DNA from 4 places in the Massilia sp. MP_M2 genome. Region 1 is predicted to be linked to each of the others. Evidence: predicted binding sites of a transcription regulator. Region 1 holds the regulator's gene; each other region holds the start of a gene.

Region 1 (7,888 bases):
GATACAAATTTGACGGGCTCTTTTCATGGTGCGAAGTACCAACTGCCCGCAATGGTAAAACGCGGCGGAGGCTCGATCATTTTCACGTCGACATTCGTCGGCAGCACCGTCGGTTTTCCCGGAATGGGTGCATACGCCGCCAGTAAAGCCGGGCTGATCGGTCTAATGCAGGTCATCGCCGTCGAATATGGCAGGTACGGCATCCGCGCCAACGCGCTACTCCCAGGAGGGACCGATACACCGATGGGCCGAGCGAGCGCCAATACCCCTGAGGCGCTGGCTTTTGTGGAAGGCTTGCACGCCCTCAAACGCATCGCGCGGCCAGAGGAGATCGCCCGCTCGGCACTCTATCTCGCGTCTGATTCCTCCAGCTTCAGCACTGGATCAAGTCTTTTGGTGGACGGTGGCGTGTCAATCAACCGCACATGACAGGAGAAACGCCAGTGCCACCCCGAGCCTGTCCTGGTAACGGTCGCACTGCGACATCTCGCTCATGACGAATTGAGACGCTAGGAATCCTTTCCTGGTCCTCGATACGCATCGGGGTTCCTCATCGGTTCATGAAGCCACGATGGTTGCACCGGCTGCACGAAAAGTCACGCGCAAACGGATATGCATGAAGAGGCTTATGCGAGATGGCGCAGCGGGTGCGCATGCACCGGCCACACCGGCGCAAAGAAGCGCGCCACCATCGCGTCGGTCACGAGATCCAGCGACGGCGGATTCCATTGCGGCGCATTGTCCTTGTCGATCACGAGCGCACGCACGCCTTCGAGTACCTCGCCATGCTCGAAATTGCGGCGCACGAGCGAGCGCTCCAGGCGCAGGCAGTCGGCGACATCGAGCGACGCGCCGCGCAGCAGCAGCTCGCGCGTCACGCACATCATCAACGGCGAGCGCAGGCGCATCGCGCGCAACGCCTTCTGCGCGAATGGTGTGTCGTCACCCTCGAGCGACGCCATGATCGCCGCCACCGAGTCTGCGCCGAAGTGCGCATCGATGCACGCGCGGTTGGCCTGCAATTCGCTCTCGCCGGCATGCTGGCTGGCGAGAGCGCGGATCGCCGCCTGCAGATCCGCGCCCGGCGTCGCCTCGATCAGCGCCTGCAAGGCCGCCAAATCAGCGCCAGGTACGAACACGTCGGCCAGGCCTACGTACAGCGCATCGGCCGCGCCGATCGTCAAGCCGGTCAAGCCCAGGAACATCCCCAACTGCCCCGGCGCATGCGACAGAAAATGGCTGCCGCCGACATCGGGGAACAGGCCGATATTCACCTCGGGCATTGCCATCTTCGTGCGCTCGGTCACGATGCGCAGGGCGCAATCGGGCCCGCCCTGCGCGATGCCCATGCCGCCGCCCATGACCACGCCGTCCATCAGTGCGATATACGGTTTTGGATAAAAATGGATCAGGTGATTCAGTGCGTATTCTTCGGTGAAAAAATCTTCGAGCAGTGCGCTGCCATCTTGCGGCGAGGCGTTGCCGACCTCGTGGAAGAAGCGGATATCACCGCCCGCGCACAGTGCTTTTTCGCTGCTGCTGGTGATCACCACCGCATCGACGGCGGCGTCAAGCTGCCAGTCGAGCAGGATCGCGGTCAGCGCGCGCACCATGTCCAGCGACAGCGAATTGAGCGCCTTTGGCCGGTCGAGGGTGATGATGCCGGTGCGGTTGGCAATGCGGGTCAGGACGTGTTCGGACATGGCGTGATCCATCGGGAGGAAACACGTATTTTACCGGCAGCGGGATGCAAAAAGGGCGTCTCTGAAAGACGCCCCTGGCGATGGTGACCTGCGCTTGAATCAGGCGGCAGCGACGTCTGCTTCGTCGACGTCCAGGCGTTTGATCGCTGTGCGGTTATGGTCTTTCAGCATCTGCTTGTGCTTCAGGATTTGTCGATCCAGTTTATCCATCAACATGTCGATCGCGGCATACAGGTCTTGCGCGACGCTCGCCACGTGCAGGGTCTTGCCCGACACCTGGACATTGATTTCAGCTTTTTGCCTTTTTTCTTTTTCGGTGAGGTTATCGACGGCCAGGAAGACGTGGGTATCTATGACTTGATCGAAATGGCGAATAATGCGTTCCAGCTTATTCTGAACGTATTCACGGATGGCAGGGGTTACTTCGAGATGGTGACCACTGATGGTGAGGTTCATACACACTCCTTTGAAGATGTCACGTCGCTTGCACCATACAGGAGCTGAAGGCACAGGCTGTATGAGCGGCGTTGTTACAAGGCTTTGCGGAGACTGACGGGGGGGATCTTGAGCGCTTCACGGTATTTTGCGACCGTCCTGCGCGCAATGACCATGCCTTGTTCCCCGAGCATTTCCGCGATCTTGCTGTCGGATAATGGATTCTTAGGGTCTTCTGCTCCTGTCAATTGTGCGATGAGCGCACGGATTGCCGTTGAGGATGCTTCGCCTCCCGCCTCGGTGGCAACGTGGCTACCGAAGAAATACTTCAACTCGAACATGCCGTGCGGGGTCAGCATGTATTTCTGCGTTGTGACACGAGAAATCGTGCTCTCGTGCAGACCTAGTGTATCAGCTATCTCGCGCAAAACAAGGGGCCGCATGGCAACCGCGCCGTGGCTGAAAAAGTTGCGCTGGCGCTCGACAATGGCCTCGGCCACACGCAGGATCGTGTCAAAACGCTGGCGCATATTCTTGATGAGCCACTTCGCCTCTTGCATCTGCGCGCCCATCTGGCTCTCGCTGCGGCCCTGCTTGAGCATCGTGGCGTACAGGCTGTTGACGCGCAGGCGCGGCATCACGTCCGGGTTCAGCGTGACCGCCCAGCCATTCTTGGCGCGCCGCACCATCACGTCCGGCACCACGTAATCTGACACGTTCGACGCGAACGCGGCGCCCGGGTGCGGGTTGCACTGGCGGACCACGGCCTGCACTTCGCGCAGATCTTCATCATCGCAATCGAGTGCTTTTTTCAGCTTGCTGTATTCGCGCTGCGCGAACCAGGTCAGGTACCCTTCGACGATCTTCAGGGCCATGCGGCGCGTGACCATCGGCACGCCCGGCATGCGCCGGATCTGCAGCGCCAGGCATTCGGATGCGCTGCGCGCGCCCACGCCCACCGGGTCCATGCTCTGCACCATCGCCAGCGCGCAGCGCAGTTCGTCCAGGTCGACCTCGAGTTCTTCCGGCAGGCGTGCGTGGATCTCGTCGAGCGGCTCGTCCAGATAGCCGTTGTCGTCCAGCGCGTCGATCACCAGTTCGGCCAGCGCGCGGTCGCGGGTTGAGAGCAGCGTTTCGCGCACCTGTTCCATCAGGTGTTCGCGTAGCGTGATCGCGCATGCCTCCAGCTGCGGGCGGCCGTCTTCGTCGTCGCTGCTGCTACTACTGCCGGACGACGCGCCGCTGCCTTCGTTCCAGTCGGTGTCGGGCCGGTCGCCATCGACCGCGCCGCCTTCGGCGCCCTCGCCCTCGGCCGGTGCGCTGCCCTCGCCTTCGGCCTGCTGGCCCGGCGCCGGCGGCGCCTCGCCCGGCGCCGGCGCATTGTTGATGGCGCCATCGCCCAGCAAGCGCACCGAATGATCGAGCGGATCGTCGAGCCGTTCGAGCAGCGGGTTATCGCCCAGTATCTGCTCGATCTCCTGATGCAGTTCGAGCGTCGACAGCTGCAGCAAGCGGATCGATTGCTGCAGCTGTGGCGTGAGCGCCAGGTGCTGCGAGGTGCGGAGCTGAAGGGACTGTTTCATTGATTGACCATGGCTTACATGCGGAAATGTTCACCAAGGTACACGCGGCGCACCGACTCGTCGGCGATGATATCGTCGGGACGGCCGGATGCGAGCACCGCCCCCTGATTGATGATGTAGGCGCGGTCGCAGATGCCGAGCGTCTCGCGCACATTGTGGTCGGTGATCAGGACCCCGATCTTGCGCTCCTTGAGGAAGCGCACGATGCGCTGGATCTCGATCACGGCGATCGGGTCGACGCCGGCGAACGGCTCGTCAAGCAGCACGAAGCGCGGGTTGGTCGCCAGTGCGCGCGCGATCTCCACGCGGCGTCGCTCGCCGCCCGACAGCGACAGCGCCGGGTTCTCGCGCAGCTTCTCGATCTGCAGGTCGGCCAGCAGGCTGTCGAGGCGGTCGTTGATCTCGGTTTTGGTCAGCGACTTGCCGTTGACCTTTTGCAGTTCGAGCACGGCGCGGATGTTTTCTTCCACCGTCAGCTTGCGAAACACCGAGGCTTCTTGCGGCAGGTACGACAGGCCCAGCACCGCGCGGCGATGGATCGGCAGGCTGGTGATGTCGGTGCCGTTGATGCTGATCGAGCCGGCATCCGACGGCACCAGGCCGACGATCATGTAGAACGAGGTGGTCTTGCCGGCGCCGTTCGGGCCCAGCAAACCCACCACCTCGCCGCATTCGACATCGAGCGACACGTCGCGCACGACCAGGCGCTTGCCATAGCTTTTCTGCAGGCCCTTGACGACCAGCGTGCTGCGATCGTTCAGCTCCGTCATTGCGTGCCTCCGGCCGGCGCACGCTTGGGCGCCAGGATTAGCGTGCCGCGCCCGCCGCCAACCTTGCTCTCGCCGCTGACGTCATTGCGCACGGCGACGACTTCCTTGCGGTTGTCGTACGAGATGAAGGGGCCGGTCATCTGGTTGGTCATCCGGTCGTTTTCGAGTTCCTTGACGACGGCGTTCGAGTACAGGCGCACCAGCTCCGAACGTTCGTCGTATTCGATGCGTTCGGCCTGGCCCTCGACCCACAGATTCGGGCCGCCGTCGCGCTTCTGGCGGAACGTAGCGGGCTTGCCGTTGGCCGCAGTGAGCGTCACGCTCATATAGCCTTCGGGCGTCTCCCTGACCACGGCGCGTTCGGCCTTGACCAGCAGCGTACCGCGGGTGAGGATCACGTTGCCGGTGAAGGTGCGAACGCCCGCGACGCCATCGAGGTCGCCGTTATCGTATTCAAGCGCCGCCTGCTTGAGCGAGTCGGCCTTTTCGGCCATGGCGGTCAAGGAAAGGAGTGAAAAGAAAGCGGCAGCAAAGAGTTTTTTCATGATGGTGCTGGTCCTGGGTTAGTACGCGCGCATGGCTGGTGGCCTTCAGCGCTGGCGTGGCGGATAGACGATACGGCCGCGGCCGGACAATTGCATCTGCATGGTCGCATTGTTGGCGACCAGGCCGACGGCCTTGAGACTGGACGCGCCAAGCTCCATGTCGATCGGCTGGTCGGTCTTGACGATTTCTTCGTCGGGCAACACGGTCATGGCCTGCGTGCGCACGCGCAGTGCTTCGCTGACGGGCGTCTTCGGGCGCTGCAAATCGACGTCGCCGAACAGTTCGACGCGGTGCTCTTCATGGAAGATGCGCGCAGTCTTGGCCACCACCGTCGTCGGCGGGCGGCCCGGTTCGACGCCGCGCATGAGCGGCTGCTCGACGTTCGACACATCGCCCAACGGAATGTGGGCCAGGCGCTTGCCCGATACCACATAGCTCGGCTGGCCGCTCGGCGTCATGCGCACGAACGAAAAATTCTCGACGATGTAATCCGGCTCGTCGGGCGGGCCGCCCAGTTGCGCATCGATCTCGGTCGCCTGCATCAGCTGCAGCAGCCAAAAGCTGCCGAAGGCGAAGAACACGCCGATCACGATCATCGCCAGCAGGTTCCAGCGGTGCGAGGTGCGTTTGTTGGAGGCGATGGTGGCCATGGCGCTCAGGCGAAATATGGCGCGAGCGCCTGGTCGTAGGTGCCCTGCGCGCGCATGACCAGGTCGCAGATCTCGCGCACCGCGCCGCGCCCGCCACCGTTCTTGGTCACGTAATGCGCGCGGTGCTGCACGTCCGGATGGCCCGACGGCACGGCGACGGCAAAACCGACGCGCGCGAACAGCGGCAGGTCGATCACGTCGTCGCCGATGTAGCCGCATTGGTCGGCAGTAAAACCGGTAGCCTCGAGCAGCTTGGCAAAGCCGATGCGCTTGTCGTGATTGCCCTGGTGGACATGCGAGATGCCCAGATCGGCGGCGCGCCGCACGACAATCGGCGACAGGCGCGCGCTGATGATCGCAGTCTGCACGCCGCTTTTATTCAGCATCTGGATGCCCAGGCCATCGAGCACATTGAAGGTCTTGGTGACTTCGCCATCGGGGCCGTAGGTCAGGCTGCCGTCGGTGAGCACGCCGTCGACGTCGAAGATCATGACCTTGATGCGCGCGGCGCGCTCGATGTGGGCCAATACGGGAGTGTTCATCAAATCACCTTTGCGCGGGTCAGGTCGTGGATGTGCAGCGCGCCGACCAGCTGGCCCGCCTCATCGATCACGAGCATCTGGTTGATGCGAAATTCTTCCATCACGGCGACCGCGTCGACCGCCAGCTGCTCAGGCCGCACGCTGCGCGGATTGGCGTGCATGACGTCGCGAATGAGCACGTTCGAAAAATCGTGCATGCGCTCGATCACGCGGCGCAAGTCGCCGTCGGTAAACACGCCCAGCGGTCGGCCGTCAGGGTCGACCACGGCGGTCATGCCCATGCCCTTCTGGCTGATCTCGAGCAGCGCCTTGACCAGCGGGACATCCATGCCCACTGACGGGATGGCGTCGCCGGTGCGCATCACGTCGCGCACGTGCGTGAGAAGGCGCCGGCCCAGCGCGCCGCCCGGATGCGACAGCGCGAAATCCTGCTCGCGAAAACCCCGCACGTCGAGCAGCGCCACGGCCAGCGCGTCACCCATGGCCAGCGTGACGGTGGTGCTGGTGGTCGGCGCCAGATTGAGCGTGCAGGCTTCTTTCGCCACCGCGATGTTCAGGTGGACATCGGCCAGTTTGGCCAGGCGCGAGGCCGGCTTGCCGGTCATGGCGATCACGCGCGCGCCCAGGCGCTTCACGGCCGGCAGGATGTCGAGCAATTCGGACGATTCGCCCGAATTCGAAATCGCGATCAGGATGTCATTCGCCGTGACCATGCCCAGGTCGCCGTGCGCGGCTTCGCCCGGGTGCATGAAGAACGCCGGCGTACCGGTGGACGACAGCGTGGCGGCGATCTTGCGGCCGATGTGCCCCGACTTGCCCATGCCCGAAACCACCACGCGGCCGGTGCCGGCGTAGATCAGCTGCGCGGCGTCGACGAAGCTGCTGTCGTCGCCCAGGCGCGCGTGCAACGCCACGATGGCGTCGGCCTCGATGGCGAGGGTCTGGCGACCCAGTTCCAGCACGCGCTGCGCCAGGGTTTCATCAAAACTTTTCAGCATTATTTGGTCATCAGTTACACTCATTACAGAAGTATAAACGAATTGCGAAAGCAAAAAACTTGCCAGTCGTAACATTCGATGACAAGCACGCCTCGCGGCGCATCGCCACCACAACCACCGCCCGCTTCACCCCATGCATTCTGGCCTCGAACTTACCCTGTTGCTGCTTGGCTGCGCCGTCCTTGGCGTGGTCGCCTTTCGCACCCTGCAGCTGCCGCCGATGCTCGGCTACCTGGCCGTCGGCGTCCTGATCGGCCCCCACGCCCTGGCCCTGGCCGAAGACAGCCCCACCACCCACGCGCTGGGCGAATTCGGGATCGTCTTTTTGATGTTCTCGATCGGGCTCGAATTCTCGCTCGGGCAACTGCGCTCGATGCGGCGCATCGTGTTCGGCCTGGGACTCGGTCAGGTGGTCTCGACCGTCGTCGCGGCCATGAGCATCGGCCTGCTCGCGGCCTACCTGATGCCCCACCTGACCCTGGCCTGGCAGGCCGCGTTCGCGCTGGGCGGGGCGCTGGCCATGTCGTCCACCGCGATTGTCGTCAAGCTGCTCACCGAGCGCCTCGAGCTCGAGAGCGAACATGGACGGCGCATCATCGGCATCCTGCTGTTCCAGGATCTGGCGGTGGTGCCGCTGTTGATCATGATTCCGGCGCTGGCG
Region 2 (7,888 bases), 160 kb from region 1:
CGCTCGGCGTGGCGGCCGAACCACAGCAGGTTTTCGGCCACGCGGCTCGACAGATTGCTGTCTTCGCGCACCAGGTCTTCGCCGGTGATGCTGCTTTTTTGCAGGCGATGCGTTTCGACCCGGGCGCGCGCCTGCACCCAGGTGTCCTTGCTGGCGCCGCCCATCTGCATCGTCAGCACGCGCGCATCGGGCCCGGTGGCCACGCGGGTCAGGCCGCCCGGCATCACGACATAGCCATTGGGCGTCGCGCAGGCAAACACGCGCAGGCCGACCGCGCGCGCCTGCAGGCCGGGCGCGCGGCCATCCTTCCACACCGGCGCCTGCGACAGGCGCACCAGTTCCTGGGCGATGTAATGGTTGGGATTGGCGCGCAGATTGGCAATGAACGCCGCGCGCGCCTCGCCGTCGAGATCCTGGCCGAACACGGCCGCCTGGCCCGGCATCGCGCCGCTTGGCTTGATGACCAGGCGATCGAGTCTGGCGATCACGGTTTCCAGCGCGGCCGGTTCGCCGCACCACCAGGTCGCCACCGATGGCATCTTGAGCGGCTCGCCCAGCAGGCGTTTGGACAGCGCCGGCAGGAAGCCGAGCAGGGCGCCCGATTCGAGCAGGCTCGAACCGAGGCTGTTGGCCACCACCACATTGCCGCGCATGGCGGCCTGGGTCAGGCCGGCCACGCCGAGCAGCGAGTTTTGCAGCTCGAGCGGATCGCACGATTCGTCGTCGACCCGGCGCATGATCACGTGCACCCGGTGCAGCCCGGCCAGGGTCTTGATGAAGACCACGCCGTCGCGCACCGTCAGGTCGCCCCCTTCGACCAGCGTCAGGCCCAGGTAGCGCGCCAGATAGGCCTGTTCGTAATAGCTTTCGCTGCGCGGGCCCGGTGTGAGCAGCACGATCAGCGGCATTTCGCCGTCGCGCAGCGGGGCCGGCTTGTCGCCGTGGGCCGCGCACAGCCGGCCCCAGTGCACCAGGCTGTCATGCATGGTGCGAAAGAACGGTGACACCGGCTGCACCTTCAGTTCGCGCAGCAGGTCGGGGAAGGTGGGGGCGATGATGGACCGGTTTTCGAGTGCATAGCCGGCGCCCGACGGCGCCTGCGTGCGGTCGGCCATCACCCACCAGCGGCCATCGGGCGCGCGCGCCAGGTCGACCGCATAGAAATGCAGCGCCACGTCGTCGTGGTGGCGCATGCCGTGGCACGGGCGCAGAAAGCCCGCATGGCCATGGATCAGCGCCGACGGCAGCAAGCCTTCGCGCAGCATCGCCTGCTCGCCATACACGTCGCCCAGGATCTTGTTGAGCAGGGTGGCGCGCTGGATCACGGCCGCTTCGATGCCGCTCCATTCCTCGTGCGGCAGGATCAGGGGCAGCACGTTCAGGTCCCACTGGCGCGGCCTGGTGCCGGCATCGGCCAGCACGTTGTAGCTGACGCCGTTTTCGCGCACCTGGCGTTGCACCATCTCCAGACGCTGGCGCATCATGTCCGGTGCTTCGTGCTCCAGGTTGGCAAGCATCGCACGCCAGTGCGCACGCGGCGCCTTGTCGGCGTCCAGCATTTCATCGAAACCATCCGGCGCGGCCAGATAGGGGGCAAGCAGTTGATTGGGCATTGGCGTGCAGCTTTACGGTTGAAACGAATGCCAGCTTACATCGGCTGCCAGCGCAAATCGAGGGTCATCGGGAAGCTTGGATTCAGGTCTTCCTTGTACACCGTAAACGGCCCCGGCGTGTGCCCATGTGGCCAGAAGCGGGCAAAGCGGCGCGCCTCGGCAGCGTTGGCATTGACCGGTGAACCGGTTTCGCTGCGCCCGCCAGGGTGCACGACGTGGTAGGTGCAGCCGCCGATCGAGCGTCCGCTCCAGGTGTCGACCAGGTCGAACACGAGCGGCGCCTGCACCCGGATGCTCGGATGCAGCGCCGACCACGGGCTCCAGGCACGGAAGCGCACACCAGCCACGTATTCGCCTGGCACGCCGGTCGGATGCAGCGGCAGCATGCGGCCATTGCAGGCCACCACGTGGCGCCCGTCGGTCAGGCCGCGCACCAGCAGCTGCATGCGCTCGACCGACGAATCGACGTAGCGCGCGGTGCCGCCGGCGCTGACTTCTTCGCCCAGCACGTTCCACGGCTCGATCGCCTGGCGCAGTTCCATCTCGACGCCTTCGTAGACGACGGTGCCAAAGCGCGGGAAGCGGAATTCGATGAACGGCTCGAACCAGTGATCCTCGAACGCATAGCCGGCCGCGCGCAGGTCCTTGGCCACGTCGCGGATATCCTGCGCGACGAAGTGCGGCAGCATCCAGCGGTCGTGCAGCGCCGTGCCCCAGTGCACCAGCTTGGCCTGCAGCGGCTGGCGCCAGAAGCGCGCAACCAGGGCGCGCAGCAGCAGCATTTGCAGCAAGCTCATGCGCTCATGCGGCGGCATTTCAAAGGCGCGGAATTCCACCAGCCCCAGGCGGCCGGTCGGGCCGTCCGGCGAGTACAGCTTGTCGATCGAGAACTCCGAACGGTGCGTATTGCCCGTCAGGTCGACCAGCATATTGCGCAGCAGGCGGTCGACCATCCACGGCTTGTCGCCGGGGTGCATGGTTGGCAGTACCTTGTCCATTTGCTGGAACGCGATCGCCAGCTCGTACAGATTGTCGTCGCGCGCTTCGTCCACGCGCGGTGCCTGACTGGTCGGACCGATGAAGGTGCCCGAGAACAGGTACGACAGGGCAGGGTGGATCTGCCAGTACGTGATCAGGCTTTTCAGCAGATCGGGCCGGCGCAGCATCGGGCTGTCTTCGACCGTGGCGCCGCCCAGTGTCGCATGGTTGCCACCGCCCGTGCCGGTGTGGCGGCCGTCAAGCATGAATTTCTCGGTGCCCAGGCGGGTCAGGCGCGCTTCCTGGTACAGCGTGGTCATATTGTGGACCAGCTCATTCCAGCTCGCGGCCGGATGAATGTTGACCTCGATGACGCCCGGGTCGGGCGTGACGCTGAGCAGCTTGATGCGCGGATCGCGCGGCGGCGCGTAACCTTCGATGCGCAGCTTCATCTTCAGCTTGGCCGCCGTGTTCTCGACCGCCGTGACGAGCGCCAGGTAATCCTCGATGCGCTTTTGCGGCGGCATGAAGATGTACAGGCGCCCTGCGCGCACTTCGAGGCACAGCGCGGTGTGGATCACTTCGCGCGCTTCCGGGTCGGCCGCCACGCCCGCCGCCTTGTGCGGCGATTTACCGGCGGCCACGCTCAAGACGGGCCGCTTGTCTTTTTTACCGACCGGCAGCGGGCCGCGCGGCGCGAACGGGTCGACATCGAAATCGGGATCGCGCTCTTCGGGCAGCACCCATGGCAGCGTGGACAGCGGCAGGCGCAGGCCGATGGGCGAATCGCCCTCGATCAGGTACAGGTTTTCGCGCTTGAGCGGCCACGGCGACGTGCGCCAGCTGGTGCCGAGCATGACTGACGGATCGTGCTCGCGCGCCTTGAGCGGCAGCACGTAGCCGGCCACCTGGCCCAGGCCCCGTTCGAGCAGGCGCGCCAGACGGCGGCGCTCTTCCGGTGCTTTCAGGTCGGCATCGAGCGGATCGAGATTGCGCGGCAGCGCCTGCTCACGCTGGGCTTGCAGCAGCACGTCTTCGTACGCGGGGATGGCGCTGCCGGCCGGCAGGCCGAGCGATTTGACCAGCTCGGCAGCGAAGCGGCCGGCATCCTCGCTGCCGTAGCCGTCGTCAATGTGCTCGTCCGAGAACAGCGACGCATCGAACCACATCGGCTGGCCGTCGACGCGCCAGAAGATGTTCAGCGCCCAGCGCGGCAACGGCTCGCCCGGATACCACTTGCCCTGGCCGTAATGGAGCATGCCGCCCGGTGCGAAATGGTTCTTCAGGCGGTGCATCAGGTTGCCCGCCAGCTCGCGCTTCTTGTCGCCATGCGCCAGCGTGTTCCATTCGGCGCCGTCCATGTCGTCGATGGACACAAAGGTGGGCTCGCCGCCCTGCGTCAGGCGCACGTCCTGGTTGACCAGGTCGGCATCGACCTGCTGGCCAAGGCGGTTGATCTTGTCCCAGTCGAGTTCCGCGTACGGCTTGGTCACGCGCGGGTCTTCATGGATGCGCGTGATCGTCATTTCGTGAACGAACGTGACTTCGGCCTTGTCGGTAAAGCCGGTCACCGGTGCGGCCGACGACGGCATCGCCGTGCACGCCAGCGGAATGTGGCCTTCGCTGGCCAGCATGCCCGAGGTGGGGTCGAGGCCAATCCAGCCGGCGCCCGGCACATACACCTCGGTCCAGGCGTGCAGGTCGGTGAAGTCGACAGTCGTGCCGCTCGGGCCGTCCAGCGCTTCCTGGTCGGCCGTGAGCTGGATCAGGTAACCGGACACGAAACGCGCCGCCAGCCCCATCTCGCGCAGGATCTGCACCAGCAGCCAGCCGGTATCGCGGCATGAGCCGGAGCGCTTCTGCAAGGTGTCTTCCGGCTCCTGCACGCCCGGCTCCATCCGCAGCAGGTAGGCGATGTCGCGCTGCAGGCGCTGGTTGATGGCCACCAGAAAGTCGTTCGTGCCCATCGGCTGGGCCAGCAGCTCGCGCCGCGCGCCGGCGACCCACTCGGTCAGCAGCGGGCCAGGCTCTTGCGATTTGGTGTACGGGCTCAGTTCCGATTGCAGCAGGTCCGGGTAGGCGAACGGGAACGTCTCGGCATACTTTTCGACGAAGAAGTCGAACGGGTTAATCACCGTCATGTCCGCAACGAGGTCGACCGTGAACTCGAGCACGTCGGTTTGTTCGGGGAACACGAAACGGCCGATGTAATTTCCGTACGGGTCTTGCTGCCAGTTGATGAAATGCTCTTTTGGCAGGACGGTCAACGAGTACGACAGGATTGGCGTACGCGCATGTGGCGCCGGACGCAGGCGCACTTCATGCGGTGACAGATTGACCAGGCGGTCGTAACGGTAGCTGGTCTTGTGATGAAGCGCAACGCGGATAGCCATGCGGTAGTGCCTTTCAATGAGGGCGCGATTGATGCCGGCGCACTGAATTTGGTCGTATTGGTTTGCACACAACTAAGTAAGCGCAAGATAGACGCATTTAAGCATGATTCATACCTGCGTTCGTTTGACTTGCGAGTCGGACGGGGTGGCTGGCACGTTTCTTGTTAGTATTCTGGCACAGGAGGCAATGATGTCGAACTTTTACGATGAAATGTATTCCAATGGAGCAACTGCGCGGCCTCATTACCAGGCATTCGCAGATTGGCTCGCCCAGCAACCCCCGCATCTGATCGATCAGAAGCGTGCTGAAGCCGAGCTGAACTTCCAACGCGTGGGGATCACGTTCGCTGTCTACGGCGACAACGCCGGCAAGGAACGGTTGATCCCATTCGACATCATTCCGCGCGTGATCAACGCCGCCGAGTGGGCCAAGCTGCAGGCTGGCCTGGTGCAGCGCGTGACCGCGCTGAACCGCTTCCTGCACGACGTGTACCACGACCAGAACATCCTGAAGGCGGGCATCATTCCGGCCGAACAGATCCTGAATAACGCGCAATATCGGCCAGCCATGCAAGGCGTCAATGTGCCGCTGGATATCTACGCCCACATTGCCGGCGTCGACATCGTGCGCGCCGGCGAGGGCGAGTTCTACGTACTGGAAGACAATCTGCGCGTGCCGTCGGGCGTGTCGTACATGCTGGAAAACCGCAAGATGATGATGCGGCTGTTCCCGGCGCTGTTTGCGAGCAACCGCGTGGCGCCGGTCGACCATTATCCCGACCTGCTGCTGGACAATCTGCGCACCGTGGCGCCGCATGGCGGTGACGACCCGACCGTGGTCGTGCTCACGCCCGGCATGCACAATTCGGCCTACTTCGAGCACGCGTTTTTGGCCCAGCAAATGGGCGTGGCGCTGGTGCAGGGGCAAGACCTGTATGTCAGCAACGACACCGTCTACATGCGCACGACGCGCGGCCCGAAGCAGGTCGACGTCATCTATCGCCGCATCGACGACGATTATCTCGATCCGCGCGCGTTCCGTCCCGAATCGACGCTGGGCGTGCCGGGTCTGCTCGACGCCGTGCGCGCCGGCCGCGTTGGCCTGGCCAATGCCATCGGCACCGGGGTGGCCGACGACAAGTCGATCTACCCGTTCGTACCGGACATGATCGAGTTCTATCTCGGCGAAAAGCCGATCCTGAACAACGTGCCGACCTACCAGTGCCGGAAACAAGAACACCTCCAGTACACGCTGGCGAATTTGCCGCAACTGGTGGTCAAGGAAGTACATGGCGCCGGCGGCTACGGGATGCTCGTCGGACCGGCCTCGACGACGGCCGAGATCGAAGACTTCCGCCGCCGCCTGCTGGCCAATCCGGACGGCTACATCGCGCAGCCGACGCTGGCGCTGTCGGCGTGCCCCACCTATGTCGAAGCGGGCATCGCGCCACGGCATATCGACCTGCGTCCGTTCGTGTTGTCTGGCAAGACCGTGTCGATGGTGCCGGGCGGGCTGACCCGCGTGGCGTTGCAAGAAGGGTCTCTGGTGGTCAATTCGTCGCAGGGCGGCGGCACCAAGGACACCTGGATACTGGAGAACTAGCATGTTGAGCCGCACCGCAGATCATTTGTTCTGGATGGCCCGCTACACCGAGCGGGCCGAAAACACGGCGCGCATGCTCGACGTGCGCGTCCAGTATTCGCTGATGCCGCAATCGGTCCAGGCCGAGCAGCAGGGCTGGCGCACGATGCTGAGCGTGTCCGAACTCGAAGCCCAGTTCGACGCCAAGTACGACGCGCTGACGCAAAAGAACGTACTCGACTTCATGGTGCGCGACCCCGACAATCCGTCGTCGATCGCCAGTTGCCTGCGCGCCGCGCGCGAGAATGCCCGCGCCGTGCGCGGCACCCTGACCACTGAAGTCTGGGAAACAGAGAACACCACCTGGCTCGTGCTGCAAAAGCACCTGAGCGAGCGCATGTTCGAACGCGATCCCGGCCAGTTCCTGGAATGGGTCAAGTACCGCTCGCACCTGTCGCGCGGCGTCACGCTGGGCACGATGTTCCAGGATGAAGCGTTCAACTTCATCCGCCTGGGTACCTTTTTGGAACGGGCCGACAACACGGCGCGGATCCTCGACGTGAAGTTCAAGTTCCTGGCGTCCGACACGATCCAGGAAGGCGCGCAGGGCGAATACTATTACCTGGCGGCGCTGCTGCGTTCGGTGTCCGCGTTCGAGACGTATCGCAAGGTGTATCGCCACGCGATCACGCCGACGCGCGTAGCCGAACTCTTGATCCTGCAAGGCAAGATGCCGCGCTCGCTGGTAGCGTGCATGGCCGCCGTCGTCGCCGTGCTGCAAGACGTGCGCAACGAGCTGTCGCACGACACCGAGCGGCTGGCGGAAAAACTGCATGCGTCGCTCAAGTCGGCCGAGATCAACGAGATTCTCGACGAAGGCCTGCACGAATTCCTGACCAAGTTCCTGGCCTGTATTGGCGAGCTGGGCAACGGTATCGGGCGCGACTTCCTGCTGCCGGTGGCGCCGGAGTTGCCGGAGGTGGTGCCAGTGCTGGCACCGACCCAGTCGCAAACCTCGTCGCAAACCTCGTCGCAGACGCAGACCCAGTCGCAAACACAGTCGCAAACACAGTCGCAGACGCGTTGACCAACTCGCGCACCAAAAGGTGGCGCGGCGCACCGTCATGGCTAGAGTGCGTCATGACGGTGCACATACTTTAACGAAGGAAGGCTGGCCTGCAATGTGGCTGCGAACCGGTTGCAAGCTCAGTTTTAGCGTCGATTACCCCACGCCGTTCATCCTGATGCTGCGTCCCCGCAGCGGTGCGCAGCAATGGGTGGCGCGCGAATCCTATACGCTCACCCCGAACGTGCAGGTCCTT
Region 3 (7,888 bases), on a different contig from region 1:
ACGCATCGAATGCGCAGTACTGGCTCGGCAATACCTTCTACGCGCTGGGCGACTACAAAAAAGCCATTGCGGCGCAGCAGGTCGTCACGACCACCTACGCCACGAGCCAGAAGGTGCCGGACGCGATGCTCAATATCGCCAGCAGCTACGCCCTGCTCAAGGACAACAAGAACGCGAAGAAGTCGCTCCAGACGCTGGTGGCGAAGTACCCCGACTCAAGCGCCGCGCAGACCGCACGCGATCGCCTGGCGTCCCTGAAGTAAGCACACCGGCATGTCACACGCTTGAGGCACACGTGAGACATAGACCGGGCGCGGCATTTGACAGCGCCCGTGTCGCCCCCTATAATCTTGCTTCTTCGGGTCGTTAGCTCAGCTGGTAGAGCAGCGGACTTTTAATCCGTTGGTCGCAGGTTCGAATCCCGCACGGCCTACCAAAGATTCAGCAAAAAAGCCAACCTTCGGGTTGGCTTTTTTGTGTTCCGCTTACATTAGGATGATCGCACCATGACTTATGAAGATTTTCTCGACGAGGTGACCACGCTCCTCACGGAGATGTATGACCTCACCGACGAAGCGGCGATCAAGCTGGTAGTCGATGCGCAGGCCAACGATTACTTTGTCGCGCACGACGACAAGGAAGAGCTGCGCACCGCCGAGCAGGCCAAGCTGGACGCCACCGCGCTCCACGAAGGCAAACAGAACCGCAACCAGACGCAGCGCAAGCAGCAGCAGCGTCAGGTGCAGAAGAAAAAAGCCACGTAATCAGGCCGCCACCGCCGGGTGCGCCTGCTTGCGGTACAAAAACTCCAGCACCTGCCGGCGATGCTCGGTGTAGCGCGCATCCTGCGCCAGCGCCACCCGGTCGCGCGGCCGCTCGAGCCCCACGGCGACGATCTCGCCGATCGTGGCCGCCGGGCCATTGGTCAGCATGACGATCCGGTCCGACAGCAGCACCGCCTCGTCCACATCGTGCGTCACCATCACCACCGTGGATTTCGTGGCCGCCACGATCTTGAGCAGCTCATCCTGCAAGTGCGCGCGCGTGAGCGCGTCGAGCGCGCCGAACGGCTCGTCCATCAGCAAGACCTTCGGCTGCATCGCCAGCGCCCGCGCGATGCCGACGCGCTGCTTCATGCCGCCCGAGATTTCATGCGGCCGCTTGGTCTCGGCGCTCGTGAGACCCACCAGCGCCAGCGCCTCCAGCGTCCGCTCACGCAACTGCGCGCGCGATTCAGACCCGCCAAACACCCGCTCGACACCCAGATGGATATTCTCGTAGCACGTCAGCCATGGCAACAACGAATGGTTCTGGAACACCACCGCACGCTCCGGTGACGGCCCGCCGATCTCGCGGCCCGCGCAGATCAGCAAGCCTGCCGTCGGCTTGAGCAGTCCGGCGACCAGATTCAGCAGCGTCGATTTGCCGCACCCCGAGTGGCCGATCAGCGTGATGAATTCGCCCTTGCACACCGTCAGGTCGATCCCCTGCAGCGCCGGGAACACACCCTTCTTCGTGTGAAACGCCATCTCGACGCCGGTGATGTCGATGAATTTCTTTTGCAGTTCATCCATGATCGAAACCCTTTCAGTTAGCCACTTGTTCGTGGGTCAGTGCGCGTGCCAGCGACACGAGCGCCAGTTCGAGCAGCAGGCCGACCACGCCGATGATGGCAATGGCGATGATGATGTGCGCCACGTTCAGGTTGTTCCACTCGTCCCACACCCAGAAACCGATGCCCACGCCGCCGGTCAGCATTTCGGCCGCCACGATGACGAGCCATGCGGTGCCGATCGCCAGGCGCACGCCGGTCAGGATGTACGGCAGTGCCGATGGCAGCAGGATCTTGGTGAGGATTTTCCACTCCGACAGGTTCAGCACGCGCGCCACGTTCATGTAATCCTGCGGCACGCGTTGCACGCCGACGGCCGTGTTGATGATCATCGGCCAGATCGAACAGATGAAGATCGACCAGATCGCCGCCGGGTCGGCCGACTTGAACACCAGGAGGCCAATCGGCAGCCAGGCCAGCGGCGAGACCGGCTTGAGCAGGCTGATGATCGGGCCGAACATGCGGCTAACAAACTGCACGCGTCCGATCACGAAGCCCAGCGGGATCCCGACCAGTGCCGCCAGGCCAAAGCCCACCGCCACGCGCTGCAGCGACGCCAGCACGTTCCAGCCGATGCCCTGGTCGTTCGGGCTGTTGCGGTAGAACGGGTCGGCAAACAGTTCGAGCGCCGCCCGCCACGTCACCAGCGGCGACGGAAACGCCTCGTTCTGCGCAGCGATCACCTGCCAGACCAGCAGCACGAGCGCGATGCCGGTCAGCGGCGGCGCCACGCGCCGTACCGCCGTGGCGAATGGCTGCGCGCGGCGCCTGGCGAGGGCGCCGGCGGCTGGCTTGCGCGGCGTGGCGGTGCGCGCCGGGCCGCTGACAGCCACCGGCGCTGGCGCCGGCTCGTTGGGAACGGATTTCAACAGGGCATTCATGACGGCTCCTTGCAGTACGGGTGAATGGTCAAGCCTTGACCTTGAACGACGCGGCATACGCCTGTGGGTTCTTGCCATCCCACACGGTGCCATCCATCAGCTTCGATGTGCGCAGCAGGCCCGCCGGGATCGGCGTCTTGGTCATCAATGCCGCGTCCTTGTACAACTGGACCTGATTGACCGACGTGGCCACGGCCAGGTAATCCGGATCGGTCTTGAGTAAACCCCAGCGGCGGTGCTGCGTCATGAACCACATGCCATCGGACAGGAACGGGAAGTTGACCAGGCCATCGTTGTAGAACTTCATGTGGTTCGCGTCGTCCCAGGTCTTGCCCATGCCGTTCTGGTAACGCCCCATGATGCGCTGGTCGATCGCGTCCTTGCTGGTGTTGACGTACGACTTGGCGGCGATGACTTCGGCCATCTTGTTCTTGTTGGCCAGCGACGCATCGATCCACTTGCTCGCCTCTAAGATGGCGGCCATCATCGCGCGGCACGTGTTCGGATTGGCTTTCGCGAACGCCAGCGTCGAGCCCAGCACTTTCTCGGGGTGGTCGCGCCAGATGTCCTGGGTCGTCGTGGCTGTGATGCCGATGCCGTCCATGATGGCGCGGTGGCCCCACGGCTCGCCGACGCAGAACCCGTCCATATTCCCGATACGCATATTGGCCACCATCTGCGGGGGCGGGACGGTGATCACCTTGGCATCCTTCATCGGATTGATGCCGTTGGCGGCGAGCCAGTAATACAGCCACATCGCGTGGGTGCCGGTCGGGAAGGTTTGCGCGAACGTGTAGTCGCGCTTTTCGGTGCGCATCAGTTTGGCGAGCGAGGCGCCGTCGACGGCGCCCTTGGTGGCCAGTTGCTTTGACAGCGTGATGGCCTGGCCGTTGTTGTTAAGGCCCATCAGTACGGCCATGTCCTTCTTCTGGCCGCCAATGCCCATCTGCACGCCGTAGAGCAGGCCGTACAGCACGTGGGCGGCGTCCAGGTCGCCATTGGCGAGCTTGTCGCGCACGCCGGCCCACGAAGCCTCCTTGCTCAGCACGAACTTGACGCCGTATTTCTTGTCAAAGCCCAGCACCGACGCCATCACGACCGATGCGCAGTCGGTCAATGGAATGAAGCCGATCCTGATCTCGGTCTTTTCGGGCTTGTCCGACCCCGCCGCCCATGCCCCGCCCCCGGCCAGCCCCAAGAGGCCGCCGGCTGCTGCCAGCGAGGCTCCCTGAATGATGTTCCTGCGTGTCCCATCGACGTTCGTGCCGGTGGACGGGTTGCCCTGCGCTTGACGCTGTTGATTTTCCATCGCGAATCCCAAAAAGTGATCAGGCAAAAAAAAACGGCTACCCCACATGAACGTGTTCATGCGTTGGTAGACGTCGTTGTCCGGGGAGGCGGGCCAGCGTTGGCATGCACCTCGTGCGCTCCGTTGCGCATTAGTCGTTATGCAAGCTTCGTGCCAGTGATCATCCCAGAGTGAACGCGAGAATGCCGATCGCTGCGGTGCACCGCAGCATGGCGCGCGCGGCGCACTACGATCGCGCAGCGCCTCTTTTTGGACGGCGCTGCAGGGGCTGCGGGCCATGCCGGCAGAGATGTCGGTACGCGCGCACGGTTGACAATGCGCTCCGCCACAACCCAATGCGTGCATGCTAGGATTGTTTATTGCCTCAAAAACATGCAGAAGCACAGGACTGATCGTGCAACGCCGGGGCCTGCAACTGGAGCCATCAATGCACACCGAACAAGTCCAGCGTCACCGCACGCCAATCCAGACGGCGACCGCCGTCGACCGCAGCAACCCGAAGAAGCCCCGCCGTCATATCGCGCAAGACATCGTCGCGAGCCGCCGCCGCCAGCGCCAGCGCATCGGCGTGGTCGCCGTCGTCTGCATCGGCCTGGCCACGCTGCTGGTGGCGTTCGAGTAAGCCGGGCTGGTGCCTTGCCCGCGCCGCGATCGCCGGGCTATACTGCGCCTTCACCCGTTCAACCAGGATTGCATGTCGCTGTTGCACACGTTCCGCAGTACCCACACAAGCACGGCCCTGAGCCGATTGTTCCTGTGTGCGTGCGCGCTGATCCTGGCGCTGCAACTCATCGGCAGCTCGTACCACGAGCACGACCTGGCCGAACAGCTGTCCGACTGCGTCAGCTGCCAGGTCGCTGCCCATGGCACGGCTGACCTGCCGGCCGTCTCGCCACAGCTGCTGGCCGTCTTCCTGGCGGTCGTCTACCTCCTCGCGCGCCTGCCGCGCCCTGCGCCGTTCTATCGGCGCCAGTACCTGATCCCTTCCCCCCAGGCGCCACCGCGCCACCAGTCCGTCCACTGATTCGTCCATGCGCCGACGCGGTCACCCGAGTGACCTGACGGCGTAGCGGCGCGAGTCATCTCCATCTCGTTTGCCGGCGCCGCGCCATTGCGCGCGTCTCCATCGAACGCGCACGCTGCGTGCGTGCGCCGGCTTACCTTTTGACTTTGAAAGAACACGATGACCATGACCACTCCTGCCATGGAGGCGACCGGCGTGACCGTCGCCTACGGCGCCACGACCGTCCTGCGCGACCTGAACCTGCGCGTTGCACGCGGTGAAATCTATGCACTCTTGGGCGGCAATGGCGCCGGCAAATCGACGACGCTCAACGCCTTCCTCGGCTTTCTGGCGCCGCAGGCCGGCAGCGTGCACGTGTGCGGCATCGACGTCGCCGCCGATCCGCTCGCCGCGCGGGGCCAGCTTGCCTACGTGCCGGAAAACGTCGCGCTCTACGAACACCTGAGCGCCCGCGAAAACATCGACTACTTCCTGCGCCTGGCCGGCAGCGATCGGACGGGTTCAGCGATCGACGCCACCATCGACGATGCGTTGCGCGCGGTGCGGCTCGATCCGGCTGCATGGCAGCGTCGCCTGGGCGGCTACTCGAAAGGCATGCGCCAGAAGGTCGCAATCGCGCTGGCCGTGGCGCGCCAGGTGCCGCTGCTGCTGCTCGACGAACCGACCACGGGCCTGGATCCGCAGGCCACCAGCGAATTCAACACGCTGCTGCAGGACCTGCGCGCGCGCGGCAGCGCCATCTTCATGGTCACGCACGATCTGCTTGGCGCAGCCGAAGTGGCCGACCGCATCGGGTTTCTGGAGCGTGGCCACATCAGCCATGAAGTGGCCGCCAGCGGCGCCGAACATTATGACGTGCGCGACCTGTACCGGCGCTACGCCGGCACCGCCACCACTGCCGCCAGGCCGGAGGCCGCATGAGCGTTTCCCGGGCATTGCCCGCGGTTGCCCTGGGCGAGTGGCGCGCCATGCTGCGCAACCAGGTGGCCGTTGCCGCCGGCATGCTGATGCTGGCGCTCACGCTCGTGGCCATCGTCGTCAGCCATGAGCGCGTGGGCGCCGTGAACGCCGAACGCGCGCGCTTCCAGAGCACGGTCGACGCCCAGTGGGCCAACCAGCCAGACCGCCACCCGCACCGCGTCGTCCATTACGGCCACTATGTGTTCCGGCCCTTGAGCCCCCTCGCCTTCTTCGATTTCGGCGTCGATCCGTTCACCGGCAGCACGCTGTTTTTGGAAGGTCACCGCCAGAACAGTGCCAACTTCAGCGACGCCGCCCAGTCGTCGGTGCTGCTGCGTTTCGGCCAGTTGACCCCAGCGTTCGTGCTGCAGGTGCTCACGCCGCTGCTGATCGTGTTCCTCGCCTTCGGCAGCGTCGCGCGCGAACGCGAGCGCGGCCAGTTGCGGCTGCAGATCGTGCAGGGTGTGCGCGGCGCGACCCTGTTGCTCGGCAAGCTCGCAGCCCATGCGGGCGTGGCCTTGCTGCTCGGTGCGCCGGCCTTCATCGCCCTCGTTGCGATCGCCGTCGTGCACCCGGCTGTCGCGGCCGAGGCGCTCGCGCTGCTGGCCGGGTATGCGCTGTACCTCCTGGTGTGGGTCGTGGCCGCCGTGCTGGTATCGGCGTCGCTGCCCCGTGCGCGCGACGCGCTGCTGGCGCTGGTGGCCGGCTGGATCGTCACGGCGATTCTGCTGCCGCGCGTGATGCCCGATATCGCGGCCGGCAACGTGGCCCGCCCGAGCCGCATCGAGACCGAAGTCGCGATCCACGAGCGCCTGGCCGCGATCGGCGACAGCCACAATCCGGACGACCCATACTTCAATGCGTTCCGGGCGCGCACGCTGAAACACTACGGCGTGGCGCGCGTGGAGGACCTGCCGGTGAACTACAGCGGTCTGTTGATGGCCGAGGGCGAGCGCATGACGAGCGCCCTGTTCGACGAATTCATGCGCGCCGACTACGCGCGCCAGACCGAGGAGAACGCGATCGTCCATTCGGCCAGCGTGGCCAGTCCGCTGATTGCGCTGCGCCGCATGTCGACCGCACTGTCCGGCACCAACCTCGACAGCCACGCACGCTTCCTGCTCGAAGGTGAACGCTACCGCTACGCCTTTGTCCAGCGACTCAACGGCCTGCACGTGAACGTCGTCACGCCCACCGGCGCCGGCGACGAGCGCATCGACAAGCACCATTGGGAAGAGACGCCCCGCTTCGGCTACGCCCCTGCCCCGTTCGGCGAGGTCGCCGCGCGCCACGCCTGGCCCGCGCTTGCCCTGCTGGGCGGCTGGCTGCTGGCGTTATTCGTCATCGGCGGCTGGGTCGCCAAACGCCTGGAAAGGAATCCGGCATGAAAACGTTATTTCTGGAACTGCGCCAGATCGCGCACTCGCGCCTGGCCGTCGGGGCCGTCGTGCTGCTGGCGCTCTTGTCCGCACTGTCGGTCTGGACTGGCCTGCAGGCCGTGAGCCAGCAGCGCGCCACGCTCGAACGCATCGCCGCAAGCCATGCCCATGACCACGCGGCCATCCTGGCCACGCAGCTTCGCAGCGGCAGCGCCGAGGCGGGCGCGGTCGGCTACTACCTGCCGCACCTGACCGTCAATCCGCCATCGCCGCTGGCGTTTGCCGCGATCGGCGGGCGCGATCTGCAGCCGTCGGCGCTGCGCGTGCGCATCCTCGGTCTGCATGCGCAGCTGTACGAATCCGAGTCGATCAATCCCGAGCTGGCCATGCCGGGGCGCTTCGATTTCGCGTTCGTGCTGGTGTACCTGACGCCGCTGTTCGTCATCGCGCTGATGCACGACCTGGTCTCGAGCGAGCGCGAAGCGGGCCGCCTGCGCCTGCTGGCATCCCTGCCAAAAGGCGCGGCCAATACATGGCGCCGCCGCGTCGGCTTGCGCTACACATTGCTATGGCTCGCTGCGCTGCTGCCGCTGGCGGTGGGCGCGTTCGTCGCCGGTGCCGGCGCGACCGGCTTCGGCCAGATTGCGCTGGTGGCGACGCTGTACCTGGCGTTCTGGTTTGGCCTCGCGGCCTGGGTGGCGGCGCGTGCGCGCACGTCGGCCG
Region 4 (7,888 bases), on a different contig from region 1:
TTTAGCAACCTATTATCCCAATCATAACCCGGAACCGCCAGGCATTCCAATCTGGATCGACCAGAATGCGACACTAGCCCGGCACCCGCACCCAGCCTTCCATCAGAACGCGTGCACTGCGGCTCATGCTGGCCTTCGCCACGCGCCACTGGCCATGGTCCAGCACCGCTTCGGCGCCCACCCGCAACGTGCCGGACGGATGGCCGAAACGCACTGCCGAGCGCTCACCGCCCCCTGCCGCCAGGTTGACCAGCGTGCCCGGAATGGCCGCCGCCGTGCCGATCGCCACCGCCGCCGTGCCCATCATCGCGTGGTGCAACTTGCCCATCGACAGCGCCCGCACCAGGAGGTCGATGTCCCCCGCCGCAACCTGCCGCCCGCTCGACGCCACATATCCGGCCGCCTTGGCCACGAATGCGACCTTCGGCGTGTGCTGGCGCTTGCCCGCCTCGTCGATGCTGGCGATGAGGCCCATGCGCAGCGCGCCGTGTGCGCGGATCGTCTCGAACACGGCCAGCGCGCGCGGGTCGCCATTGATCGCGTCCTGCAGTTCGGTGCCGTCGTAGCCGAGCGCGCCGGCCTCGATGAAGATGGTCGGGATGCCGGCGTTGATCAGGGTCGCGCGCAGCACGCCCACGCCCGGCACGTCGAGTTCATCGACCAGGTTCCCGGTCGGGAACATGGCGCCGCCACCGCCCTCTTCCTCGGCGGCCGGGTCCATGAATTCGAGTTGCACCTCGGCCGCCGGGAAGGTCACGCCATCGAGCTCGAAGCCGCCTGTTTCCTGCACCTGCCCAGCGGCCATCGGCACGTGCGCGATGATCGTCTTGCTGATATTGGCTTGCCAGATACGCACGATCGCCACGCCGTCGTGCGGCACGCGCGCCGGATCGACCAGGCCTGCTGCGATCGCGAACGGGCCGACCGCCGCCGACAGGTTGCCGCAATTGCCGCTCCAGTCGACGAATGGCTTGTCGATCGCCACCTGGCCGAACAGGTAGTCGACGTCGTGCTCCGCGCGCGTGGAAGCCGCGACGATGACGGCCTTGCTGGTGCTGGACGTGGCGCCGCCCATGCCGTCAATCTGCTTGCCGTACGGGTCGGGACTGCCGATCACGCGCAGCAGCAGCGCGTCACGCGCGGCGCCGGCCACGCGGGCGTCTTCCGGCAGGTCGTCCAGCTTGAAGAACACGCCCTTGCTGGTGCCGCCGCGCAGATAGGTGGCGGCGATCCGGCGCTGGGGAAGATAGGTCGTTGATGCCATCATGCCGCCTTCACGGTCGATTCGAGGAAATCCTGCGCGAAGCGCTGCAGTACGCCGCCGGCCTCGTAGATGGCCACTTCTTCGGCCGTATCGAGCCGGCACGTGACGGCCACCTCGACCCGCTCGCCGCTCGCGCGGTTGATGACCAAGGTGAGCTCGGCGCGCGGCGTGCGCGCGCCGATCACGTCGAACGTTTCGGTGCCGTCGATGGCCAGTGTCAGGCGGCTCTCGCCCGGCTTGAATTCGAGCGGCAGCACGCCCATGCCCACCAGGTTGGTGCGGTGGATGCGCTCGAAGCCTTCGGCGGCAATCGCCTCGACGCCCGCCAGGCGCACGCCCTTGGCCGCCCAGTCGCGCGACGAGCCCTGGCCGTAGTCGGCCCCGGCGATGATGATCAATGGCTGCTTGCGCGCCATGTAATGCTCGATCGCCTCCCACATGCGGGTGACCTCGCCCGACGGCTCGATGCGCGCGAGCGAACCGGCCAGCACCTTGCCCTGGCTATCCTTGACCATCTCGTTCTTGAGCGTCGGATTGGCGAACGTCGCGCGCTGCGCCGTCAGGTGGTCGCCCCGGTGCGTGGCGTACGAATTGAAGTCTTCTTCGGGCAGGCCCATTTTGGCCAGGTATTCACCGGCGGCCGAGTCGAGCAAAATCGCGTTCGACGGCGACAGGTGGTCGGTGGTGATGTTGTCACCCAACACCGCCAGGGGCCGCATCCCGGCCAGCGGCCGGCTGCCCGCCAGCGCGCCTTCCCAATATGGTGGGCGGCGAATATAGGTGCTCGGCGCACGCCAGTCGTACAGCGGGCTGACCGCGGCGCCGTCGTCGGCCACGCGTGCGAACATCGGCGTGTAGACCTTGCGGAACTGTTCCGGCTTGACGCTCGCGGCGACCACGGCGTCGATTTCCTCCTCCGATGGCCACAGGTCGGCCAGGCGAATTTCGCGGCCAGATGCGTCCAGTCCCAGCACGTCCTTCTCGATATCGAAACGGATGGTGCCGGCAATCGCGTAGGCCACGACCAGCGGCGGCGAAGCCAGGAAGGCCTGCTTGGCATACGGGTGGATCCGGCCGTCGAAATTGCGGTTGCCCGACAGGACGGCCGTTGCATACAGGTCGCGCTTGATGATCTCGTCCTGGATCGTCGGATCCAGTGCGCCGCTCATGCCGTTGCAGGTGGTGCAGGCAAAGGCGACGACGCCAAAGCCCAATTGGTCCAGTTCGCAGCTCAAGCCCGCTTCGTCGAGGTACAGCGCCACCGCCTTCGAGCCGGGCGCCAGTGACGTTTTCACCCAAGGTTTGCGCGCGAGGCCAACGCGGTTGGCGTTGCGCGCCAAGAGGCCCGCCGTGACCATATTGCGCGGGTTGCTGGTATTGGTGCAACTGGTAATCGCGGCGATGATGACGGCGCCATCGGGCATCTGGCCCGGGGTGTTTTCGACCACGCCCGAGATGCCGCGCGCGGCCAGTTCGGACGTCGGCACGCGCTTGTGCGGATTGGACGGGCCGGCGATATTGCGCACCACGCTTGATAAATCGAACGACAGCGTGCGTTCGTATTCGGCGCTGTGCAGACTGTCGGCCCACAGGCCGGCGTGCTTCGCATATGTTTCGACCAGGTGCACGGTCGCGTCGTCGCGGCCGGTCAGGCGCAGGTACTTGATGGTTTGTTCGTCGATGTAGAACATCGCAGCGGTGGCGCCGAATTCGGGCGCCATGTTCGCGATCGTCGCGCGGTCGCCCAGCGTCAGTGCGGCCGCGCCCGCGCCGAAGAATTCCAGGTAAGTCGAGACGACCTTTGCATTGCGCAGGAACTCGGTCAGCGCCAGCACGACGTCGGTCGCGGTGATGCCCGGCTGCGGTTTGCCGGTGAGTTCGACGCCGACGATGTCGGGCAGGCGCATCCACGAGGCGCGGCCCAGCATCACGCTCTCGGCTTCCAGCCCGCCGACGCCAATGGCGAGTACGCCAAGCGCATCGACCATCGGCGTGTGCGAATCGGTGCCCACCAGCGTGTCCGGATAGGCCACGCCGCGTTCGACCTGAATCACCGGCGACATGCGCTCAAGATTGATCTGGTGCAGGATGCCGTTCCCGGGCGGGATCACGTCGACGTTCTTGAAGGCTTTTTTGGTCCAGTCGATGAAGTGGAAGCGGTCTTCGTTGCAACGGTCTTCGATGGCGCGGTTCTTGGCAAAGGCATCCGGGTCGAACCCGCCGCATTCGACGGCCAGCGAATGGTCGACCACGAGCTGCGTTGGCACGACCGGGTTGACCAGCGCCGGGTCGCCCCCTTGCAGCGCAATCGCGTCGCGCAGGCCAGCCAGGTCGACCAGCGCAGTCTGGCCGAGGATGTCGTGGCAGACCACGCGCGCCGGAAACCACGGAAAGTCGAGGTCGCGCTTGCGTTCGATGAGCTGCCCCAGCGCATCGCGCAGGCTCGCGGGCGCGCAGCGGCGCACGAGGTTTTCGGCCAGCACGCGCGACGTGTAGGGCAGCGTAGCGTAGGCACCGGGGGCGATCGCGTCGACCGCGGCGCGGGTGTCGAAGTAGTCGAGCTCCGTGCCCGGCAGAGAGGTGCGGTAATCGGTATTCATGGCGTTACTTGCGCTCTGCCAGCGGCACGAACTGCAGATCCTCCGGCCCCACGTAATTGGCGCTCGGGCGGATAATCTTGTTGTCGATGCGCTGCTCGATGACGTGCGCCGCCCAGCCCGACGTGCGCGCGATGACGAACAGCGGCGTAAACATCGCCGTCGGCACGCCCATCATGTGGTACGACACGGCCGAGAACCAGTCCAGGTTCGGGAACATCTTTTTTACGTCCCACATCACGGTCTCCAAGCGCTCGGCGATATCGAACATCTTCATCGAGCCGCCCTCTTCCGACAAGCTGCGCGCCACTTCCTTGATGACCTTGTTGCGCGGGTCCGAGATCGTGTACACCGGATGACCGAAGCCGATCACGACTTCCTTGTTGGCCACGCGGTTGCGGATATCGGCCTCGGCTTCGTCCGGGTTGTCATAGCGCTTCTGGATGTCGTGCGCGACTTCGTTGGCGCCGCCGTGTTTCGGTCCGCGCAGTGCGCCGATCGCGCCGGTGATGGCCGAGTGCATGTCCGAGCCGGTGCCGGCAATCACGCGGGCGGTGAAGGTGGACGCGTTGAATTCGTGTTCGGCGTACAGGATCAGCGACGTGTGCATCGCGCGCACCCACGATTCTTTCGGCGCGAAGCCGTGCAGCAGGTGCAGGAAGTGGCCGCCGATCGAATCGTCGTCGGTGTCCACGTCGATGCGTCTGCCGCTGTGGCTGAAGTGGTACCAGTACAGCAGCATCGAGCCGAACGACGCCATCAGGCGGTCGGCGATATCGCGCGCGCCGTTGATGTGGTGATCATCCTTTTCGGGCAGCGTGCAGCCCAGGACCGACACGCCCGTGCGCATCACGTCCATCGGATGGGCATTGGCCGGCAAGGCTTCGAGCGCGCTTTTGAGCGCCTGCGGCAGGCCGCGCAGCGAGCGCAGCTTGGCCTTGTAGCCGCGCAGTTCGCCGTCGTTCGGCAGCTTGCCGTGCACCAGCAGGTAGGCGATTTCCTCGAATTCGCTGGTGGTGGCGATGTCGAGGATATCGTAGCCGCGGTAATGCAGGTCGTTGCCCGATTTGCCGACCGAGCACAGTGCGGTATTTCCGGCGGCGACGCCGGACAGGGCGACGGATTTCTTCGGCTTGAAGGTCGGGTTTTCCAGGTTCTGCGTAGTCATCTAGGGTCTCCTTACTTGACTTTGTTCTGGGCAAACAGCGCGTCGAGCTTCTGCTCGTAGCTGTGGTAATCGATGCGATCATACAGTTCGGCGCGCGTCTGCATCGTCTCCAGCACGTGCTGCTGCGTGCCGTCGCGGCGGATCGCGGTGTAGACATTTTCAGCCGCCTTGTTCATCGCGCGAAACGCCGACAGCGGATACAGCACCAGGCCCACGCCGGCGCCGGCCAGCTCGTCGACGGTAAACAGCGGGGTGGCGCCGAACTCGGTGATATTGGCCAGCACCGGCACCTTGACCGCGTCGGCAAAGCGCTTGTACATGTCGAGCGTCGTCATCGCTTCCGGGAAAATCATGTCGGCGCCCGCTTCGACGCAGGCCACGGCGCGTTCGATCGCCGCGTCCAGGCCTTCGACGGCCAGCGCATCGGTGCGCGCCATGATCACGAAATCGTCGTCCAGGCGCGCATCGGCGGCGGCCCGGATGCGGTCGACCATCTCTTCTTTGCTGACGATCTCCTTGCCCGGCCGGTGGCCGCAGCGCTTGGCGCCGACCTGGTCTTCGATGTGGCAGGCGGCCGCGCCGGCCTTGGAGAGCGAACGCACGGTGCGCGCAACATTGAAGGCCGAGGCACCAAAGCCGGTGTCGACGTCGACCAGCAACGGCAGGTCGCACACGTCGGTGATGCGGCGCACGTCGACCAGCACGTCGTCAAGGTTCGAGATGCCCAGGTCAGGCAGGCCAAGCGAGCCGGCGGCAACGCCGCCGCCGGACAGGTAGATGGCCTTGAAGCCGGCGCGCTTGGCCAGCAGTGCGTGGTTGGCATTGATCGCGCCCACGACTTGCAGCGGGGATTCGTCCAGGATCGCCTGGCGGAAGGCGGCGCCTGCGGAAAGTGTGCTCATGCTGGTCCTTTGTGATGGCGGTAAGAGATCAGGCGATGAATTGCAAGCACCGTGCCAGCGCGCCTGAACCTGTCTGGTTACCGCATTTTCAAGGACTTACATGCGATGGGCGTCCTTTCCAGTCGCCGCCGCACACACCCGCCGTTTCAAAATGAAATCTGGATTGAAACATGAAACAACGATATTGAACTCATATGAGCCACAACCCAGTGCCATCGAACTGCGCGTCCAGCACGGCTTGCTGCCCGATCCAGCTGCCGATCAATTCGGCCCGCGTAGCGGTATGCAGTTGGGCCACCCATGCTGCGCTGCCGCCGACCGCACCCGCATCCAGGCCGGCGTTGGCATAGAGCGCCGCCACAAAGTCGGCATCCGACAGTGCCCCGTAGTGCGCCACGAACTCGGTCGTCTCCGTGAAGCCGGCCACCAGCGCATCCTTGTCAAGGCCAGCGCGCGTCCACCAGGCAAAGCCGGCGATGTCACCGCTGCGGTCCAGGACGCTCTGGTAGAGCAATCCCAGCGTCTCAAGGGTCGCGGCATTGGCCTGCGTGAAGGCCAGGTCGACCACGCCGTCGCTGAACGCGCCCCGTTCAATCCCGTGCAGCGTGTCGACGTCGCCCGTGGCCCCGTCCAGCACCAGCACCGCGCCGTCATTGCCCAGCATGAAGCGTAGGTCGGCGAGCGCGCCGGCATACGCGATGGTGTCGACGCCGCTGTCGGCAAGCCAGCTGTTCTCGCCGGCCACGCTGGCGGCGGCAATGACGAGCTCCGGGCCTTGCAGCGCGCGATGCTCGGCGCTGAGGGCAAAGGCAAGCAACAGGTCAGACCGCGTGAGGGAAGAATGCGCAAGATGGCCGCTCCAGAAGGCCAGGCCTTCGGCGTCAGCCGTGCGTGCCAGCACCTGGTCGTACAGCGTTCGCACGAAAGCGTCGTCCGACAAGGCAGTCATGCCGGCGCCGGCCCACTCGGGCGAGGCGACGATCGCGCGCGCAACGGCGGCCGCGCCCATCTCTTGCGCCAGGTAGTAGTTCAGGCCCCCGATGTCGGGCGCGCGCTCGAACGCAGCGTGGTACAGCAGCGCCGTCTCGACCAGGCGCTCGCGCGCCGCGCCAAGAAACGCCAGGTCGGCGTCGCCCGCATCGAGCTGCGTCAGCGTCAACGCGAGCGGTGCGGCGGCGGCAAATACGGTGCCGGCGTGGACCGCGCCCAGTACGCCGTCACGCCCGAGCGTGAATTGCCAGTCGCCACGCGCACTGCCACCGCCTTGCAGCACATCGTTGCCGCTGCCGCCGCGCAGGGTGTCGCTGCCGCTGCCGCCCACCAGCAGATCGCGCCCGCTGCCGCCATCGAGCAGGTCATTGCCACCGGCGCTGCCGACGATATCGTCACCGCCCCCGCCAAACAGCTGGTCGTCGCCGACGCCCAGGAAAATGTTCTGGCGGGCGTCGTCGCCCGCCACGATATTGTTGCCCGCGCCGCCGCGCAACGTCGCTGCGCCGACGATCGCGGCGAAGTCCACGTCATCGAGCAGCAGCGTCGCATTCGCCGGCAGTTGCGTAGCGTCGATCACCAGACCGATGACGGCGCCGTCGTCAGCCCCGCCGCTGATGGCGATCGTGGGCGCGCTGCCGCCGGGGACGGCAAGCGGGGCCAGCGTCGCCGTGTGCAGCGCGGCGTTCTGTAACAGTGCTTCCAGAAAGGCCACACCCTCCCCGCGCATTTCGTCACGCGCGCTCGATCCGTCGGTGGTTTTCTGTTCGATGCGGTGGATCAGGTCAAGCAGCGCCTGGTCGTGCGTCAGCAGGCGCGCCGGCCCGGATGCCTGCAGACCGGCGCCGACCGGGAGGCCGACCGTCAGCGTCGATGTAACGCCGCCGCGGGTGGCGCTCAACGGGATATCGGCCAGATCGGCATTGGGCGTGGCAGGGTTGTCGACCCGTGCGCCCGTCACGAACGG

What was found. Region 1 encodes sigma-54, which starts transcription at its own class of promoters, with help from an activator protein. Its sites were predicted from a motif close to TGGCANGNAANCTGCTTT; they were not measured.
Region 2: RCH14_RS13600 (transglutaminase family protein) is a predicted target of sigma-54. The motif match lies at 5,083-5,100, and genes of this name have one in related genera.
Region 3: RCH14_RS00120 (CmpA/NrtA family ABC transporter substrate-binding protein) is a predicted target of sigma-54. The motif match lies at 3,941-3,958, and genes of this name have one in related genera.
Region 4: prpB (methylisocitrate lyase) is a predicted target of sigma-54. The motif match lies at 5,971-5,988, and genes of this name have one in related genera.

What each region holds. Positions count from the first base shown of each region.
Region 1 is NZ_JBCHJF010000005.1:83,610-91,497, reverse strand. It holds gene RCH14_RS12930 (SDR family oxidoreductase) at 1-429, shown strand, start outside; gene RCH14_RS12925 (enoyl-CoA hydratase/isomerase family protein) at 627-1,703, opposite strand; gene hpf (ribosome hibernation-promoting factor, HPF/YfiA family) at 1,803-2,159, opposite strand; gene RCH14_RS12915 (RNA polymerase factor sigma-54) at 2,234-3,721, opposite strand; gene lptB (LPS export ABC transporter ATP-binding protein) at 3,736-4,491, opposite strand; gene lptA (lipopolysaccharide transport periplasmic protein LptA) at 4,488-5,036, opposite strand; gene lptC (LPS export ABC transporter periplasmic protein LptC) at 5,082-5,687, opposite strand; gene RCH14_RS12895 (HAD family hydrolase) at 5,693-6,229, opposite strand; gene RCH14_RS12890 (KpsF/GutQ family sugar-phosphate isomerase) at 6,229-7,251, opposite strand; gene RCH14_RS12885 (cation:proton antiporter) at 7,361-7,888, shown strand, end outside.
Region 2 is NZ_JBCHJF010000005.1:242,208-250,095, forward strand. It holds gene RCH14_RS13595 (circularly permuted type 2 ATP-grasp protein) at 1-1,613, opposite strand, end outside; gene RCH14_RS13600 (transglutaminase family protein) at 1,649-4,984, opposite strand; gene RCH14_RS13605 (circularly permuted type 2 ATP-grasp protein) at 5,175-6,587, shown strand; gene RCH14_RS13610 (alpha-E domain-containing protein) at 6,589-7,653, shown strand; gene RCH14_RS13615 (transglutaminase family protein) at 7,748-7,888, shown strand, end outside.
Region 3 is NZ_JBCHJF010000001.1:14,590-22,477, forward strand. It holds gene ybgF (tol-pal system protein YbgF) at 1-263, shown strand, start outside; tRNA gene RCH14_RS00100 (tRNA-Lys) at 361-436, shown strand; gene RCH14_RS00105 (hypothetical protein) at 507-764, shown strand; gene RCH14_RS00110 (ABC transporter ATP-binding protein) at 765-1,574, opposite strand; gene ntrB (nitrate ABC transporter permease) at 1,588-2,493, opposite strand; gene RCH14_RS00120 (CmpA/NrtA family ABC transporter substrate-binding protein) at 2,522-3,802, opposite strand; gene RCH14_RS00125 (hypothetical protein) at 4,230-4,424, shown strand; gene RCH14_RS00130 (hypothetical protein) at 4,497-4,826, shown strand; gene RCH14_RS00135 (ABC transporter ATP-binding protein) at 4,992-5,747, shown strand; gene RCH14_RS00140 (DUF3526 domain-containing protein) at 5,744-7,174, shown strand; gene RCH14_RS00145 (DUF3526 domain-containing protein) at 7,171-7,888, shown strand, end outside.
Region 4 is NZ_JBCHJF010000001.1:93,108-100,995, forward strand. It holds gene prpF (2-methylaconitate cis-trans isomerase PrpF) at 74-1,264, opposite strand; gene acnD (Fe/S-dependent 2-methylisocitrate dehydratase AcnD) at 1,264-3,864, opposite strand; gene prpC (2-methylcitrate synthase) at 3,869-5,029, opposite strand; gene prpB (methylisocitrate lyase) at 5,041-5,931, opposite strand; gene RCH14_RS00460 (Ig-like domain-containing protein) at 6,122-7,888, opposite strand, start outside.